DNA from 2 places in the Pseudarthrobacter sp. 01T43 genome. Region 1 is predicted to be linked to the other one. Evidence: riboswitches for the same ligand, from Rfam matches in the RefSeq annotation. Region 1 holds a riboswitch; the other holds the start of a gene.
The links. A riboswitch is a leader RNA that binds a small molecule or an ion and turns the genes downstream of it on or off. The one in region 1 is predicted to bind cyclic di-AMP.
Positions count from the first base shown of each region.

Region 1 (7,367 bases):
ACAAGGTGTTCAAGGGCCACTTCGACTTCGCCACCTCGCTGGGCCTCGATATCGCAAGCGTGGAAACCCTTCCGCGGGGCAAATCGGACCACTTGCCGATCCTGGTCAATGCGGAGTACGGCAAAGATTACTGACCGGGCCCCTACTGGCTCCGCACGGCCCGGTCCAGGAGGCGTGGCTGCAGGTGCGGCCAGGCTTGTGCGAAGCCGGGGTGCAGTTCCTTCCGGCCCATCTCCCCCAGCGGTACCCACTGGAGTTCGAGGCTTTCCGGATCACTGATTACGGGCTCAAAGGGTGCAATCACCAGGACCGCAACAGTGGTGTACGTCCAGTAGCCGACGTCCAGCACGGACGTGAAAAGCACGTCCACACCATCCGCCGGCACTGCCGCTTCCTCGTAGGCTTCCCTGAGGGCGCCCGTGACGGCATCCTCGCCGTGGTGAAGGGCGCCGCCGGGCAGCCCCCAGGTTCCGCCGTTGTGGCTCCACAGTGCGCGGTGCTGGAGGAGGATCCCCTTGTAGGGGTCGTACGCCAGCACACCGGCGGCACCGAACCTGCCCCAGAACCTGCCGTGGTCGCCCTCAACCCAGGCGTCACCGGGGTCCCGCGGACCACGCAGTGCGGGGGGAACGCGGGAACTTGCGTCAGCGGACGTGGCAGCCTGGAAATGGTCCATGCCCCAAGTCTGACAGGTGACCGCCCGTCCCCGCATGCGGCACGACGTCCCGTGTCAGCCTGGCTGGCCTGCGTGCCCGCGTTCGACGGCGAAATCACCGCCGGGGTACATGACCGTTTCGTGTCCGTCGTCGAAGCGGACCAGGTACGGCGGGTGGCCTTGGTCGCCCCGCACTTCCACGATCACCCCGTGCCGGTCAGACGACCCGACAGTCCTGCCCCGTACGATGATCCTGTCCCCTTGAGTTGCCTCCATGGCAATCACCTCCAAGCCCCAGAGTACGGCTCGGCAGCGGGCAGTAACAGGGGCTGCGCGGCACGATGGGATACTCAGCCACATCCGCCGGGACACCTTCGCCGAGGCCGCCGCCCGGCCGTGAGTGCTGTCCGGCGACGGGTCACTCCCTGGCCGCCGCAAGCAGTTCGTCGGTGGCGGGATCGGGTTCGCCGTCGAAGAACTGGGCCAGCACCGTCTTGAAAACAGTCTCCCCGGGCGCTGCGCGCAGGAACAGCGTCATGGAGGAGTGCAGTTTTTTCGCATCAATGCCGCCGAGGATCTCGACGGCGGAACGGCCTGCATGGGTGGAAACCGCCGCGCTGCACTCGAGGAGCCGTGGTCCCAGGACGTCATGCTTCAGGTAGGCCTGGGCCTCTGCCAAGGAGGTGACGGCGTACCTGACTGATGTGGGGCTGCTGCCGAGGCCGGCGATCTGCGGGAAAATGAACCACATCCAGTGGCCCCTCTTGCTGCCCGTCTGCAGTTCGGACAATGCCTGCCCGTAGGTGCCGCCGCTGTTCTGGGCTTCAACAAAACGTTCCAGGTTGTAGGTGTTGGGCATGTGCGTCTCCTTTGGGCGGCGGTGCGAGGTCTCAGGCCGTACGGGCTGTGATGTCAGCGGAAAGCACCGCCGCATGTCGGACCCACCGGTCAGGGTCCTGGCTCCAGCGTGCGATCACCACGCCGGCACGTTGGCGGTCCATGCCGTCCAGCGCCGCCAGCAGCGGAACCACAACGTCGGCGACCAGGGGGTCCACCAGTTCGGCCGTGTGCCCTGACCGGATGAAGCCTTCCAACCTTGTCAGGTCGGAGTGGCGCAGGAGCGACACCCTGGATTGCAGGAGCACGACGGCGGCGAGCCGGCGCTCGTAGACGGGCCGCCTGCCCGGTCCGGGCTGGCCCCAGAGCTGCGAGGCGAGTGCTGTCACGTCGTCGTGGCCAAGACCCTTGAACTTCGTGCCGGCGTCCCGGACAGTGCCCCGCACGGCCCCCACCGATGCCCCGTAGGAACTGAGGGCCCCGCCCACGCGTGACTCCACCTCTTCGGCCCGGTACCAGATGCCTTCATTCTGCAGGGTGGTATCGATAAAGCCGGCAGCGTCCTGCACTCTTTGATTCAATGGCGTCACCGCCGGCCCTGGCGTCCGGCGGCGGCATGTTCGATGCAGTACGGGGTCCATGGCCTGGCCTCCAGGCGGCCTTCGGCGATGGGGCCGCCGCAAACGGCGCACATGCCATACGTGCCGTCCGAGATTCTGTGCAGCGCGGCTTCAACCTCGGCCAGCCCGGCGCTGCTCTGGTTCAGCAGCGCCGACGCCTGCGACAGCTCGAAAGCAATGGTGGCGCCCTCCGGGTCATGCTCGTCGTCCACATTGGAATCCTGGCGGGCGGCATTGGCCGACGAGATGTCCGCCCGCAGCGCCGGAAGCAGTGCCAGTTTCCGGTCCCGCTCTTCCTCCAGCAGGATCCGGAACCGTTCATAGTCAGCCATGGGAAAAGCCTAGCGCCGCCCCGTCCGCTGTCCCTTCATTCCCGCGTCCGGGACGCCGGCCACGGTGGAAGCCATGGACGGCAGGCGGATCAACGAGTGGCGGTGGGCTCTTAGTACCAGTTCCTGATCACGGAGTGGTTCCAGGCGCCACACGGAGACCCGTAGCGGTCCAGGATGTAGCCGAGTCCCCATTCGACCTGGGTGCGGTAGCTGGTGAGCCAGTCGCTGCCTGAGCTTGCATACTTGCTGGCCGGCAGCGCCTGAGCGATGCCATACGCCCCTGAGTCGGGGTTTGTGGCGGTGGTGAGCCAGTTGGATTCCTTCGTCCACAGCTGGGCCAGGCACTGGAACTGGTCCTGGCCCCAGCCGAAGCCGGAAAGCCGTCCCGCAGCGTAGTTTCTCGCTGCCGCGGGGTCGTTGACCGCGCCGCCCGGAACGGAAGGTACAACGACGGGCGTCGGGGTCGGCGCCGGACTTTCCGCCGGAGGTGCTGGAACGGGGACTCCGGGCGCCGGGTTCTGGGGCGCCGGGTTCGCCGGGGCCTGGGCGGCAGCCCTGGCGGCGGCATCAGCCTGCCGGCGCGCCTGCTCTTCCGCTGCCGCCCGCTTGGCCGCCTGCGACACCTCGTAGGCGGCCTGGGCAGCCTGGCCTTGCCGGAATTCTCCTTCCACTGCTGCGGTGGTTCCTTTGAGTGAGGCGAGTTGGGCGGTGAGTTCATCGCTGTGCTGCTGTTGCTCCGCGACCTGCTGGGACATCGAGCGCTGGGCTGTCCGGGCTGAGCCAAGCTTGGCTTCGGCGACGCCGGCGAGCCGTTCGCGCTCAGTCTTTGCGGCACGCTCCTGCTCTGCCAGCGCTGCCGAGATTCGTTCCGACTCCGCTGATTTGTGGACCAGAAGCGCCGTCTTGTCACTGATGATCCGGACGATGTCAAGGCCGTGGAGACTGTTGGTCTGCATGGCGTCGAGCGCCACGAAAAAACCCAGGTTTGTGCCACCGGTCTTGTAAGACTGCACAGCAAGGGCCCCGATCTCTTTCTTGTGCCGGCTCGATTCATCGTGGGCATGGGCCACCTGGCCTGCCAGTGCATCCACCCTGGAACTGGCTGCCTGAAGAGCGGACTGTGCCACAGCGTATTCGGCAGCAGCGGCTACGGCGGCATTGCCCAGGGACTCCGCCTGAGTTTGCAGGCCACCGAGCAGATCCCCAATTCTGGTGACTTCGGCGGCCGTGCCGGCCTCGCTGTGCCTGGCCTTCTCCACGTCCTGCCAGGACGGAAACCCACCGTGAGGGGCCTGGTCCGATGCGTGCGCGGGTAGCAAGGAGAACGATGTGGCCACAGACAGGGCAAGTACCGCCGTGAGACCGGGCAGCCGCAATTTTTGCGCAGACAGGGACATAGTTCGTGAGCTTACCGGGCAAGTCCGGGATTCCGGCGGCCATTGCCGCCGGTTGGCATGCCCAGCGAACCGGCGGCGGGCATCGGGAAGTGGTGCTCTCTTACCATTTTCGGCGCCCGGAACGCCTTCAGCCGTGCGTATTTTGAGATTCGACGATCAGTTGGATGACCTGACCGGGAATATACGGATCCCGGGCGGTGACCTGCACCGTCGTGGCGAACGCAGGAAAAATCCAACACGTTAGCGGGGTGAATTTTGGCCCTACATTCCGTTATCGGAATGTGACATTGGGGAAAAGTACCGGTTATGGTCGTTCGGTGCCCTGGTTCAAAGCCAGGACATTCCCGTCAGTATGCCGAGCCCTGCCACTGACCCGGGACCCCAGACGCAATGCAACTGGCAGGGACGGGGGAACCACGTTTCCACGGCCTACTGAGGCCTTGGGGTTAAGTCGGCAATCGTCCCGTCCATCATGGCGGCGATCCCGGCCGGGTCTCTCCAACCCGAACCCGACAGCTCACCCCGCAGGCATGGGAGAGGCAATCAACCATGTCCAAGAAGTACACTGCCGCACGCCATCGTGCAGCCACCACCACCACGTCCCGCGCCCTGATGATCGGCCGGCCGGCCCTTGTAGTCGCTGCCGCATCCGGACTGTTTTTCGGCTTCAGCGCCCCGGCCCACGCCGGCGTCCAAGGACCTGACAACTCCGGAACAGCCGCTGCCCAGGGCCAGGTAAGTGCACCGGCAGCAGCCGTGGCTCCGGCCCCTGCACCGGCCGCGGCCAACATCCACACCGTCGTCTCCGGCGACACCCTCGGCCAGATCTCCGCGGCCAACGGCGTAGCACTGAACGACGTCCTGACCGCCAATGGCCTGTCGCTGACGTCGATCATCTACCCGGGCAACCAGATTCAGATCCCCAGCGCCGGGCAGGCCGTCGCGGCCCCGGCTCCGGCCGCAGCACCGGCTCCGGCAGCGAAGGCCGCCGCGGCCCCGGCTGCCCCCACGAACACCGGCATCAAGCTGGCCTCAACGTCAGCACCGGCCCAGGCCCCGGCCGGCTCAGTTGGCGCGGGAATCCTGGCCAATGCCTACTCCCAGATCGGGGTACAGCAGGACTGCACCGCCATGGTGGAGAAGGCACTGCGCTCAGTCGGCAAGAGTGTCGGAGACCTGGCCCCGGGCCAGTTCTTCCAGTACGGAAGCGTTGTTGGCACGCCCGCCCCGGGCGACCTGGTGATAACCGCCGGACACGTCGGCGTCTTCGCCGGAAACGGCCAGGTTGTCAGCGGCGGCGTGGACGGTTTCAAGACCCAGGTCCACTCCCTCAGCTGGCTCCCCGGCGCATCCTTCGTCCACGTAGCGTGACCCCAGCCGGCTGGACGGCGGCGCGCGGCACCCAGCCGCCCGCCGTCGTCGGCCGCTGCTGCATACTCGGACGTGCTGCCCGAACCAGGACAGCATGTCATTCCAGGCAGCAGTCGCCCAGGTCTGGTTACTCCGTTTCCCAGTGCCATGGTGGACGGCGTGATCCACGCCCGGGTAGGCAGTGAGCTGATGCGTCACAGCGGTGGTTCCAGGGCATCCCTTCAGACCCGGCAACTCGGTAGCCGCCTGCCACGTGATGCGACATCCCGCTCCGAAACACGCCGTCCTGCAAGGCAATGCCGCCGCCGTCCCGGCCCTTCTCCAAGCCGGCTCAGCCTGTTAGATTGGCACAGCCACGACGACTGACGCTGGGTTCAGCCGGTCATCAAGGAAGGACGCACCATGCTCTCTGACACTGCCCTCCCCGTCATCAAGGCAACGCTGCCTGTGGTGGGTGCAAATATCGAGGAAATCGCCAAACGGTTCTACAAACACATGTTCGAGGCCAGGCCGGACCTGCTCGACGGCCTCTTCAACCGCGGAAACCAGGCTGACGGCCGCCAGCAACAGGCGCTGGCCGGATCCATCGCCGCCTTCGCCACCTACCTCGTGGATAAGCCGGACCAACTGCCGGACCACCTGTTGTCCCGCGTTGCCCACAAGCACGTCTCGCTTGGCCTGAGCCCGGACCAGTACCAGATCGTCCACGACCATCTGTTCTGGGCCATCGTGGACGTGCTCGGGGACGCTGTCACCCCGGAGGTCGCGGCGGCCTGGGACGAGGTGTACTGGCTGATGGGGAACCTGCTGATCAACAAGGAGCGCGGGCTCTACGGCGCCGTGCACCTTTCCCCGGATACCATCTGGCGCACCTGGCGGGTGGCCCAGCGCATCCAGGAGACGGCCGACGTCGTCACATTTGTTGTGGAACGGACCGACGAACGGGACGTGAAGCCGTCCCTCCCCGGGCAGTACGTGACCATCAAGATGCCCATGAAGGATGGCGTACATCAGCCGCGCCAGTACAGCCTGACCCGCGCCGATGACGGACAGCACCGGCAGTTCGCTGTTAAGAGGGTCCATGGACTCGCCACTCCTGACGGCGAGATGTCCAACCTCCTGCACCAGGACGTCAATGTCGGCGATGAAGTGGTGCTTTCAGCACCCTTCGGCGATGTGGTGCTGGAGTACACCGACCGGCCTGTGGTGCTGGCCAGCGCCGGCATCGGCATCACCCCCATGGCCGGGATGCTCTCCCACCTGGTGAAGGCCGGCTCGCAGCGCCGGGTGATGCTCCTGCACGCTGACGAAAGTCCGGACTCGTTTCCGCTCCGCCAGCAGGTCACCGAGGACATCGGCCGGCTGCCTGAGGGATCCCTGCACAGTTGGTTCGTGAATCCGGCAGAGGATCAGGACCCGTCCGGATCAAGCTTCAAGGGGTTCATGGACGTCAATGCCGTGGAGCTGCCGCTGGACGCCGAATACTACCTGTGCGGACCTCTGCCGTTCCTGAAATCGGTGCGGAGTGCGTTGATCGCCAAGGGCGTTCCAGCCAAGGATGTCCAGTACGAAGTGTTCGGCCCGGACCTGTGGCTGGCTGACTTCCAGTGAATCGGAACCGCGCCGACTAGAACTGTTCTGCGGGAATCGTAAACCCGAGATCCAGGAGTCCGCGGCCGGCCTGTTCCAGGATCGGGTCCATGGTCAGCGATGCGTGGTTCAGCAGCACGTTGACGTCACGCTGGATCCGCTGGAGCGGGTGCGTCAGGCGGTGCACGCTGCCGCCTGAGCCGGTCAGGATGAGCCGGACCGCCTCGGCCGAGGCTTGGCCGCTGAGGCCGAGCGAGAGCCGGTACCGCGCGCGCTCTTCATCAGTGAAGGCAACTGGCCGGCGTCCGAAGGACGAGGAAACCACCCGGACAGCTTCTTCCCAGTGCAGGCGTGCGGTGGCAACCTGGCCGTACGCCTGGGTGAACCGGGCCTGGGCGAGGGGCGAGTCCGCCTGGCGTTTCTCCACGGTCTGCTTGACCTTGCGTACCATCATCAGCTTGCGGAACTCGTCCAGGGCATGCTCGGCAGCACCGAGAGCTGCCGCCGGCGCAACCATGTTCAGGAATGTGGCCATGGGGTAATGGATACTGGCATCCGGATGGAT
Region 1 covers NZ_JBFTPV010000002.1:169,317-176,683, reverse strand. The annotation lists gene AC1DIM_RS02445 (endonuclease/exonuclease/phosphatase family protein) at 1-134, shown strand, start outside; gene AC1DIM_RS02440 (NUDIX domain-containing protein) at 143-676, opposite strand; gene AC1DIM_RS02435 (DUF1918 domain-containing protein) at 731-931, opposite strand; gene AC1DIM_RS02430 (DUF1810 domain-containing protein) at 1,074-1,514, opposite strand; gene AC1DIM_RS02425 (DNA alkylation repair protein) at 1,546-2,061, opposite strand; gene AC1DIM_RS02420 (TraR/DksA family transcriptional regulator) at 2,079-2,444, opposite strand; gene AC1DIM_RS02415 (aggregation-promoting factor C-terminal-like domain-containing protein) at 2,555-3,841, opposite strand; cyclic di-AMP (ydaO/yuaA leader) riboswitch at 4,223-4,387, shown strand; gene AC1DIM_RS02410 (LysM peptidoglycan-binding domain-containing protein) at 4,391-5,212, shown strand; gene AC1DIM_RS02405 (globin domain-containing protein) at 5,615-6,823, shown strand; gene ribA (GTP cyclohydrolase II RibA) at 6,840-7,367, opposite strand, start outside.

Region 2 (7,367 bases), on a different contig from region 1:
ATACCCGGCTGGCGCACCGCGCAGGCCTGCTCGCCGCCGTGGTGCTGGCCACCACACCGGTGGCCACGCTGATGTTCCGGTTCAACAATCCCGATGCCTTGCTGGTACTTCTCATGACTGCCGCCGGTTACGCGACGCTCCGGTCCATCCAGGACGGCAAGGTGCACTGGCTGGTGCTGGCCGGGGTGTTCCTGGGCTTCGGCTTCCTCACCAAGCAGCTCCAGGTGCTGCTGGTGGTTCCCGGTTTTGCCCTTGCCTACGCCGTGGCGGCGCCGGGAGGAATCGGCCGACGCCTGCTCCGGCTGGCGGGGGCGGGAGCAGCCATGCTGGCCTCCGCCGGCTGGTGGCTCCTCGCTGTGGAGCTGACGCCGGCGAATCTGCGACCCTACATTGGCGGTTCGCAGCACAATTCGATCCTTGAGCTCACGCTCGGTTACAACGGTTTGGGCCGCCTGACCGGCGACGAAACCGGCAGCGTGGGCGGCGGAAACGGCTGGGGGATCCCCGGCCTGTTGCGGATGTTCAACAGCGAATTCGGCGGCCAGATCGCGTGGTTGCTGCCTTCCGTCCTGCTCCTCGCCGCCGGCCTGCTGTGGGTTGGCCGCCGCGCACCGCGCACGGACCCTGTGCGCGCCTCGGTCATGGTGTGGGGCTCGTGGGTGCTGGTCACCGCGTTGGTGTTCAGTTTCATGGCCGGCATCATCCACCCGTATTACGCGGTGGCGCTGGCGCCCGGAATCGCGGGGCTGACCGGGCTGGGCGGTGTCCTTCTCTGGCAGCACCGGCGGCAGTCCGTCGCGGCCCTGCTACTTTCCGCTGCAGTCGCGGCTGCGGCATTGATGGCCTTCGACCTGTTGGGCACTACCGCTGCATACGGTCCGTGGCTCCGCTGGCTGGTTCTGATCGGCGGGCTCGCCGGCGCCGCGGGTGTGCTGTTTGGTAGGCTCCTGCAGATCCGTTTCGTTCAGCGGACGACGGCGGTCCTCGCCGTCGCGGCATCCCTCGCGGGTCCGCTGGCCTTCTCGCTTTCAACTGCGGCCGCGGCCCACAGCGGCGCGATCGTCAGTGCCGGGCCGCTGACAAGCGCAGGCGGTTTCCGTCCTGGCGCGACTGCGGCGGGCGGATTCGGTGGCGCTGCCGGCGGGGCGCGCAACGGCTTCGGCACCAACGGCGTTGGCCCCAACGGCACCGGGCAGGGCGGATCCGGTCAGGGCGGCCCCGGGGGGAACGCCGGCGGCGGTAATCGGCAAGCCGGCGGAATGGGTGGCCTCCTCGGGGCAACCACGCCGTCGTCCGAGCTTGTTGCAGCGCTGAAAGATGGTGCGTCCGGCTACACCTGGGCAGCTGCCGTCGTGGGTTCGAACAACGCGGCCGGCTACCAACTGGCCACGGAACTACCGATTATGGCCGTGGGCGGCTTCAACGGAACAGACCCCTCCCCCACCGTTGCCCAGTTCCAGGATCTGGTGAGGCAAGGCAGGGTGCATTACTTCATTGCCAGCGGGAATATGCGGTCCACCAGCGGATCGGACGCGCCGTCCCAGATAGCCCAATGGGTGGCGGCGAACTTCCCGGCGCAGACCATCGGCGGCACCACGGTCTACGCCTTGGCCGGATAGACCGGAATGGGCTGAGTAAGCCCGACGGACTGAAAACGGGTTGGCGGCCGCGAAGGGGCCGCCCCCCATTGTGGCGGTCACAAAGCGCGCTTGCCGATCGACGCAAGGCAACACGCCGCCGTCGTGATCCTCGTTACCGAAATGTGACTTAATCGCCATGCTCCTGTACCGTCGATAGAGTGCGGATCCCGTTCGGGCCGCACATCCGGATGACGCCAAGCTCTGCCGCTTCCCGGATTCCGTTCGATCGAGGCAGAGGCGGGGGACCCAGAGTCCCGGGCTTTTATTGTCGCCCTTGGGGTGAAGCCAGCACGTGATCTTCCGTGTGGCCGGATGCCCTCATCCGAACCCGACAGCTAACTCCGCAGGTGTGAGAGGCGATCAACCATGTCTGAATCCAAGGTACAAACGCGCCCGCAGGACGGGTCAACCAAACTTCGCAACCGAATTCCCTCGCTGGGACAGCGTGCAGCCGTGCTCGGCACGGCGTGCGCCCTCCTGATCGGGTTGGGTGCAGCGGGCCAGGCGTCCGAATCCGGCGCGCTGACAGCGGTCAGCGATACCCAGAAGCTATCCACGGCCGACGTCGAGTCGCAGCTGACAATGGAAAAGGCCGAAATGCAGGCCAAGCCTGCGCCGGAACCCGCCGCTCCTGAGATCAGCGTTGCGCCGCAGGCCGCCGAGCCCGCACCTGCTCCCGCTCCGGCACCAGCGCCCGCTCCTGCACCAGCTCCCGTTCCTGCAGCTGCCCCCGCACCGGAGCCCGTTCCTGTTGTGGCCGTCAATGACCCCGCCGGAGCCCAGGCCTACGCCGCCGGCCAGCTGGCCAGCTACGGTTGGTCCGCTGACCAGATGCAGTGCCTGCACACACTGTGGACCAAGGAATCCGACTGGACCACCACAGCCACCAACGCCAGCAGTGGCGCGTACGGCATCGTCCAGTCGCTGCCAGCCGAGAAGATGGCGAGCGCCGGGGCGGACTACCTCACCAATTACCGCACGCAGATCAAATGGGGCCTGAACTACATCCAGGAGCGCTACCAGTCGCCGTGCGGCGCGCTGAACTTCCACCTGTCGCACAACTGGTACTAAACCCCATTCTGTCCTGAGCCCTACTCTTCGAAGTCCCGCCAGGATGCAGCAGGCCCTGAACCCCCGGTTCAGGGCCTGCTGTTTTTGTCTCCCCGCCGCCAGCCAGCCGTCCCGGCAGCCCCTGCTTCCTTCCCATGCTTCGGGCCGCCGGGTCATACTTGGCCCATGAAATTCACCACCACCATCATCGGCAGCGGCAACAAGGCAGGCATTGATGTTCCCGAGGGGGTGGTCGCGGCACTCGGGGCAGGCAAGCGTCCGCCCGTGGTGGTGACCATCAACGGCAAGAGCTACCGGAGCAGCATTGCGGTCATGGGCGGGCAGTATCTAATTGGAGTGAGCACGGCGAACCGGGACGTCACCGGCGTAGCGTCCGGTGACACGGTCGAAGTGGACGTTGAACTGGATACCCAGCCGCGCATCATCGAAGTCCCGGACGACCTCGCAGCCGCCCTGGCCGCCGACCCGGCCGCCCAGGCGTTCTACGGCACGCTGAACTACAGCACACAGCGCCGGTACGTGGAGCCGATCGGCGACGCCAAGACAGCGGAAACTCGGGCTCGTCGGATCATGAAGGTCGTAGCCGACCTCAAGGCCGGAAAGAAATGAGCCCCCGCCAATGCGTCCACCGCGCTGCTGCGTCGCCCAGGCGAATCAACCCCGAGGCTTCGCAGCCCTGGGCTTAGGTTCGCGGCCCGTGGCTTAGGCTCGCGGGGAGCTTAGGGTTGGCGGCCCGGAATGTACTGCACGGCCCACTTGTTGCCGTCGGGATCTGCAAAGTACACAAAATGGCCCCAATCCTGCACGTCCACGTCACTCACGTCCACCCCGTTGTTCTTGAGGTGCTCATGGGCGGCCTGGATGTCGGGGACCACCATCTGCAAGCTCGGGGCTGTGCCTGGCGGGGCGTCATTGAGCCCTTCCCCTATGCAGATCGAGCAGGCCGAGCCGGGCGGCGTCAGCTGGACAAAGCGGATGCCGTCGCTGGGCCGCTCGTCGTAATCAGCGTTGAACCCCACCTTGTTGACGTAAAAATCCTTCGCGCGGTCCACGTCGGATACAGGGACAAAGACAAGCTCGAGTTTCCAGTCCATCCGCACAGGCTAGCGGCGGGCTCCTGAATCCGGAAGGCCTTTTTGCCGTTGTGCCGGAAACTAGCCGGCGATGCCGTAGAGGCGGTCTCCTGCGTCGCCGAGCCCCGGCACAATGTAGGACTTCTCATTGAGCTTTTCGTCGATGGAGGCCAGAACGATGGTGACGTTGGAGTCAGCAAGTTCTTCTTCCAACTTCGCCAGGCCTTCCGGCGCGGCCAACAGGCAGATACAGGTGACGTCCGAGGCGCCGCGCTTGAAGAGGAATTTGATGGCTTCGCGCAGGGTGCCGCCGGTGGCCAACATGGGGTCCAGCACAAAGATCTGCCTGTCGGTGAGGTCCTCCGGCAGGCGTTCGGCGTAGGTGATGATGTCCAGGGTTTCCTCATCCCGGGCCATGCCCAAAAAACCCACCTCGGCCGTCGGGACCAGTTTGGTCATGCCCTCGAGCATGCCAAGGCCGGCGCGGAGGATGGGGACCACCAAGGGAGTGGGCTTGGTGAAGGCGGTGCCTATGGTGGTGCTCACCGGCGTCTCGATGGTCACAGGCTGGGTGCGGACATCGCGGGTGGCCTCGTAGGCGAGCAGGGTCACCAGCTCTTCCGTCAGCATCCGGAAGACCGGAGACGATGTGTTTTTGTCCCGCAGGACGGTGAGCTTATGGGCGACCAGCGGGTGGTCCACAACAAGAGTGCGCATGGGTCAAAACTATCATCCGGCGTTGCCCTTGCCGTGCCCGGTAATGCCGCCCTCCTCCACCACATCACGCACCACGGGCCGGTCAAACGTGGGTGCAGGCCCACGGTGTTCACGCCGCCGGAAGAAATGGAACAGGCGGTGCGCCAGGATCACAATTCCCACCCAGGCCAGGCCGAGCAGCCAGGCGGCAATGACGTCGGTGAGCCAGTGGTGGCCCAGGAAGACTCGGCTCAGACCCATGGCAATGATGAACAGCGTTCCGCCGGTGATCAATGACACCCGGACCAGCGTCCGTTGGAACTGCAGGCATGCCAGGTAGACCACCAGTCCGATGACCACTGTGGTGTTCAGCGTGTGGCCGCTGGGAAAGGACGGCGAGTTTTCGTAGGGCGGTACCGCATCGGCGTGGTCCGGCCGGGTGCGTCCCACCAACTTCTTCCCCACCGTGGTGGCAGTGATGGAGAACGCCGCGGCGCCGCCCACCAGGATCAGCGGCCGCCAGGTCCTTCCCAGGTACGTCAGCCAGGCGACAAGGATGCTGCCAAGAATCGGCATGCCGATCCCGCCACCGATATTCGTAAACCCTGTCACCACCGAATCCAGCCAAGGGTTCCGCAGGTCTTCGGCATACGACAGGGCAGGTTTGTCCAGGTTCGCCAGGCCGGCCTCGTCCACCACGTTGTCATACACTTCGGCACCCAAAACGGCCAGCGCCACAATGATCGCACCGCCAATCAGAAGCGTGATCGTCAACGCTGCATAGGGCCCAAACCATTTCCTCAACCGCTGCGGGAGGGTATCCACGTGGTGCTCCTGGCGTTAGTGCGTGGCAAACCGGATATCCATCGAAACTATCATTGAGCCATGGCGCCCGGCGAAATTAAACACAGCGAGTGGATGGGCCTTGCCCTCGACGAAGCCCGCCTGGCTCTGGCCACGGAGGATGTACCCATCGGCGCTGTTGTTATCGGGCCCGACGGCGGCGTGCTGGGTTCCGGCCGGAACCAGCGGGAGGATCTGGGTGACCCCACCGCCCACGCGGAGGTGGTGGCCATCCGCCAGGCGGCGGAGAAGCTGCGTGCCCTGTCGAAGCTCGATGGAGGCGCCGGGGACGGCTGGAGGCTAGCGGACTGCACGCTCGTGGTCACCCTGGAGCCGTGTGCCATGTGCGCCGGCGCCGTAGTCCTGGCCAGAATTCCCCGGGTGGTTTTCGGCGCCTGGGATGAGAAGGCCGGAGCGGCCGGCTCGGTGTTCGATGTCCTCCGCGAGCGCCGGCTCAATCATTGGGTGGAGGTCTACGGCGGCGTCAGGGAAGACGAGTGTGGGGCCCTGCTGAGGGATTTCTTCGCCGCCCACCGCAGGGCCTAACCGCCCACCGCAGAGCCTAGGCAGTACCGGCGGCGTTCAGGGCGTCGATCCGGTCCCGGCGGGATGCCGGCGAGTCCAGGCTGAAGGAGCGGAAGTCGCCCAGTTCATCCCGGATCCACGCCTCCACTTCGGCGATGCGCCGGGTAACCGCAGGTGTGGCGCCGGCGAAGAGCCAGTGGGCAATTCGCGATTCTGCGGGATCGTACTGCCACAGCCCGATGATCCGGCCGCGGTCCAGAATGGGATGGTCCGGAAGGTCAGCCTGCAGCGCCAGGGTGGAGTTCAAGACTTTCTTGTCCCTGTCGGGTTCAGCGAACAGGTCCGCTGAGTTCCGCCTGAGCAGAACCAGCGAGTCTGTACCGGCGAGTAACTGGATCTGTTCCTCCGCAGGCGGGCCAAACGCAGCGAGGCGGCCGACGTCGTCGGGCATCATCCACAGCACCTCACCGTGAGCAGTAGCGACCTCCACAGCACCAATCGCGGCGAACGCTGCCTTGGTGTGCGTCAACGTGAAGCCCGTGAACCACTGCGACTGTTTGAGCGTGGCGCCGCCGGTCCAGCCGAGGTAGCGCTCCAGGAGCAGGGCGCGGGCCGCGTCGTCGTCCATGGCTGCGCGCGGCAGCCCCCACAGCGTGTAGGCGTAGCGCTGCTGGTCCAGCCGGCCGTTGACCGGCACACGCCGGATCCGGCCATCCGCCTGGAGGAGCCCAAGGGCCGTGGGCAGCGTGGTGGCGGCGCCCTTCTTTTTGCCTTCCTCGCCCAGGTTCCGCACCGAATCTCCGAGGAGCTCCCTGAGCTGCTTGGGGTCCAGCGGGCCACCGGCTTCGGCCAAGGCGTGGAGGATCTGTTCCTCCAGGAGCGTGACCTCGCCGCGTTCGACGCCCATCCTGGCGAGCACGCGGAACGGAGCCACAGCGGCATCGCGGCCGATCTGAAGCCCCCACGCGAAGTCATCCGCGCCCAGGACGTAGGTGCAGCGGCGGGCGGTGGGCAGCTCATGGATCTTGAGGGCCAGGACATCGGCGTCCGCCTGTGCGCGGCTGATGCCCGCGCGCGCAAAGAGAGTGAGATACGGGTTGGCCCCGCCGACAGAGCGTGCCCAACCTGCCCTGGTGAAGACGTCAGCGGCGTCAGAGCCCTGCAGCGAACCGTCGAGCCCCTGTTTGTGCCAGGCCCACGCCCTGAGCAGCTCAGGAGTAAGGTTCACCGGAGCCGGCAGTTCTCGAGCTTGGGACTCTGGAGCAGCCAAGTGCGGATTGCGGCTAACGGCGGGGGCTGCGTGCGTGGTCATGCCCCATTGTCCACCGGTGGGGGCGTGGAGAGGATGGCCGCCACTTTTTGTGCAGTCGTGTCCCAGCCGGGCAAATGGTCCCGGGCAGCAAGGGCCGCGGTTCGCCAATCGTCGCGGAGCGCGGGGTCTGACAGCCAGTTCCGGATGGTCCCTGCGAGAACCTCCGGCTGGTTGTTCTCACTGCCGGCAAGTACGACGGCGGTTCCT
Region 2 covers NZ_JBFTPV010000001.1:81,321-88,687, forward strand. The annotation lists gene AC1DIM_RS00345 (ArnT family glycosyltransferase) at 1-1,619, shown strand, start outside; cyclic di-AMP (ydaO/yuaA leader) riboswitch at 1,840-2,001, shown strand; gene AC1DIM_RS00350 (aggregation-promoting factor C-terminal-like domain-containing protein) at 2,007-2,711, shown strand; gene AC1DIM_RS00355 (YdeI/OmpD-associated family protein) at 2,877-3,320, shown strand; gene AC1DIM_RS00360 (VOC family protein) at 3,431-3,805, opposite strand; gene upp (uracil phosphoribosyltransferase) at 3,866-4,501, opposite strand; gene AC1DIM_RS00370 (phosphatase PAP2 family protein) at 4,514-5,305, opposite strand; gene AC1DIM_RS00375 (nucleoside deaminase) at 5,366-5,869, shown strand; gene AC1DIM_RS00380 (DNA glycosylase AlkZ-like family protein) at 5,886-7,160, opposite strand; gene AC1DIM_RS00385 (glycosyltransferase family 4 protein) at 7,157-7,367, opposite strand, start outside.
Region 2: it holds a riboswitch for cyclic di-AMP, as region 1 does, so the genes downstream of both, AC1DIM_RS00350 (aggregation-promoting factor C-terminal-like domain-containing protein) here and AC1DIM_RS02410 (LysM peptidoglycan-binding domain-containing protein) in region 1, are expected to answer to the same signal.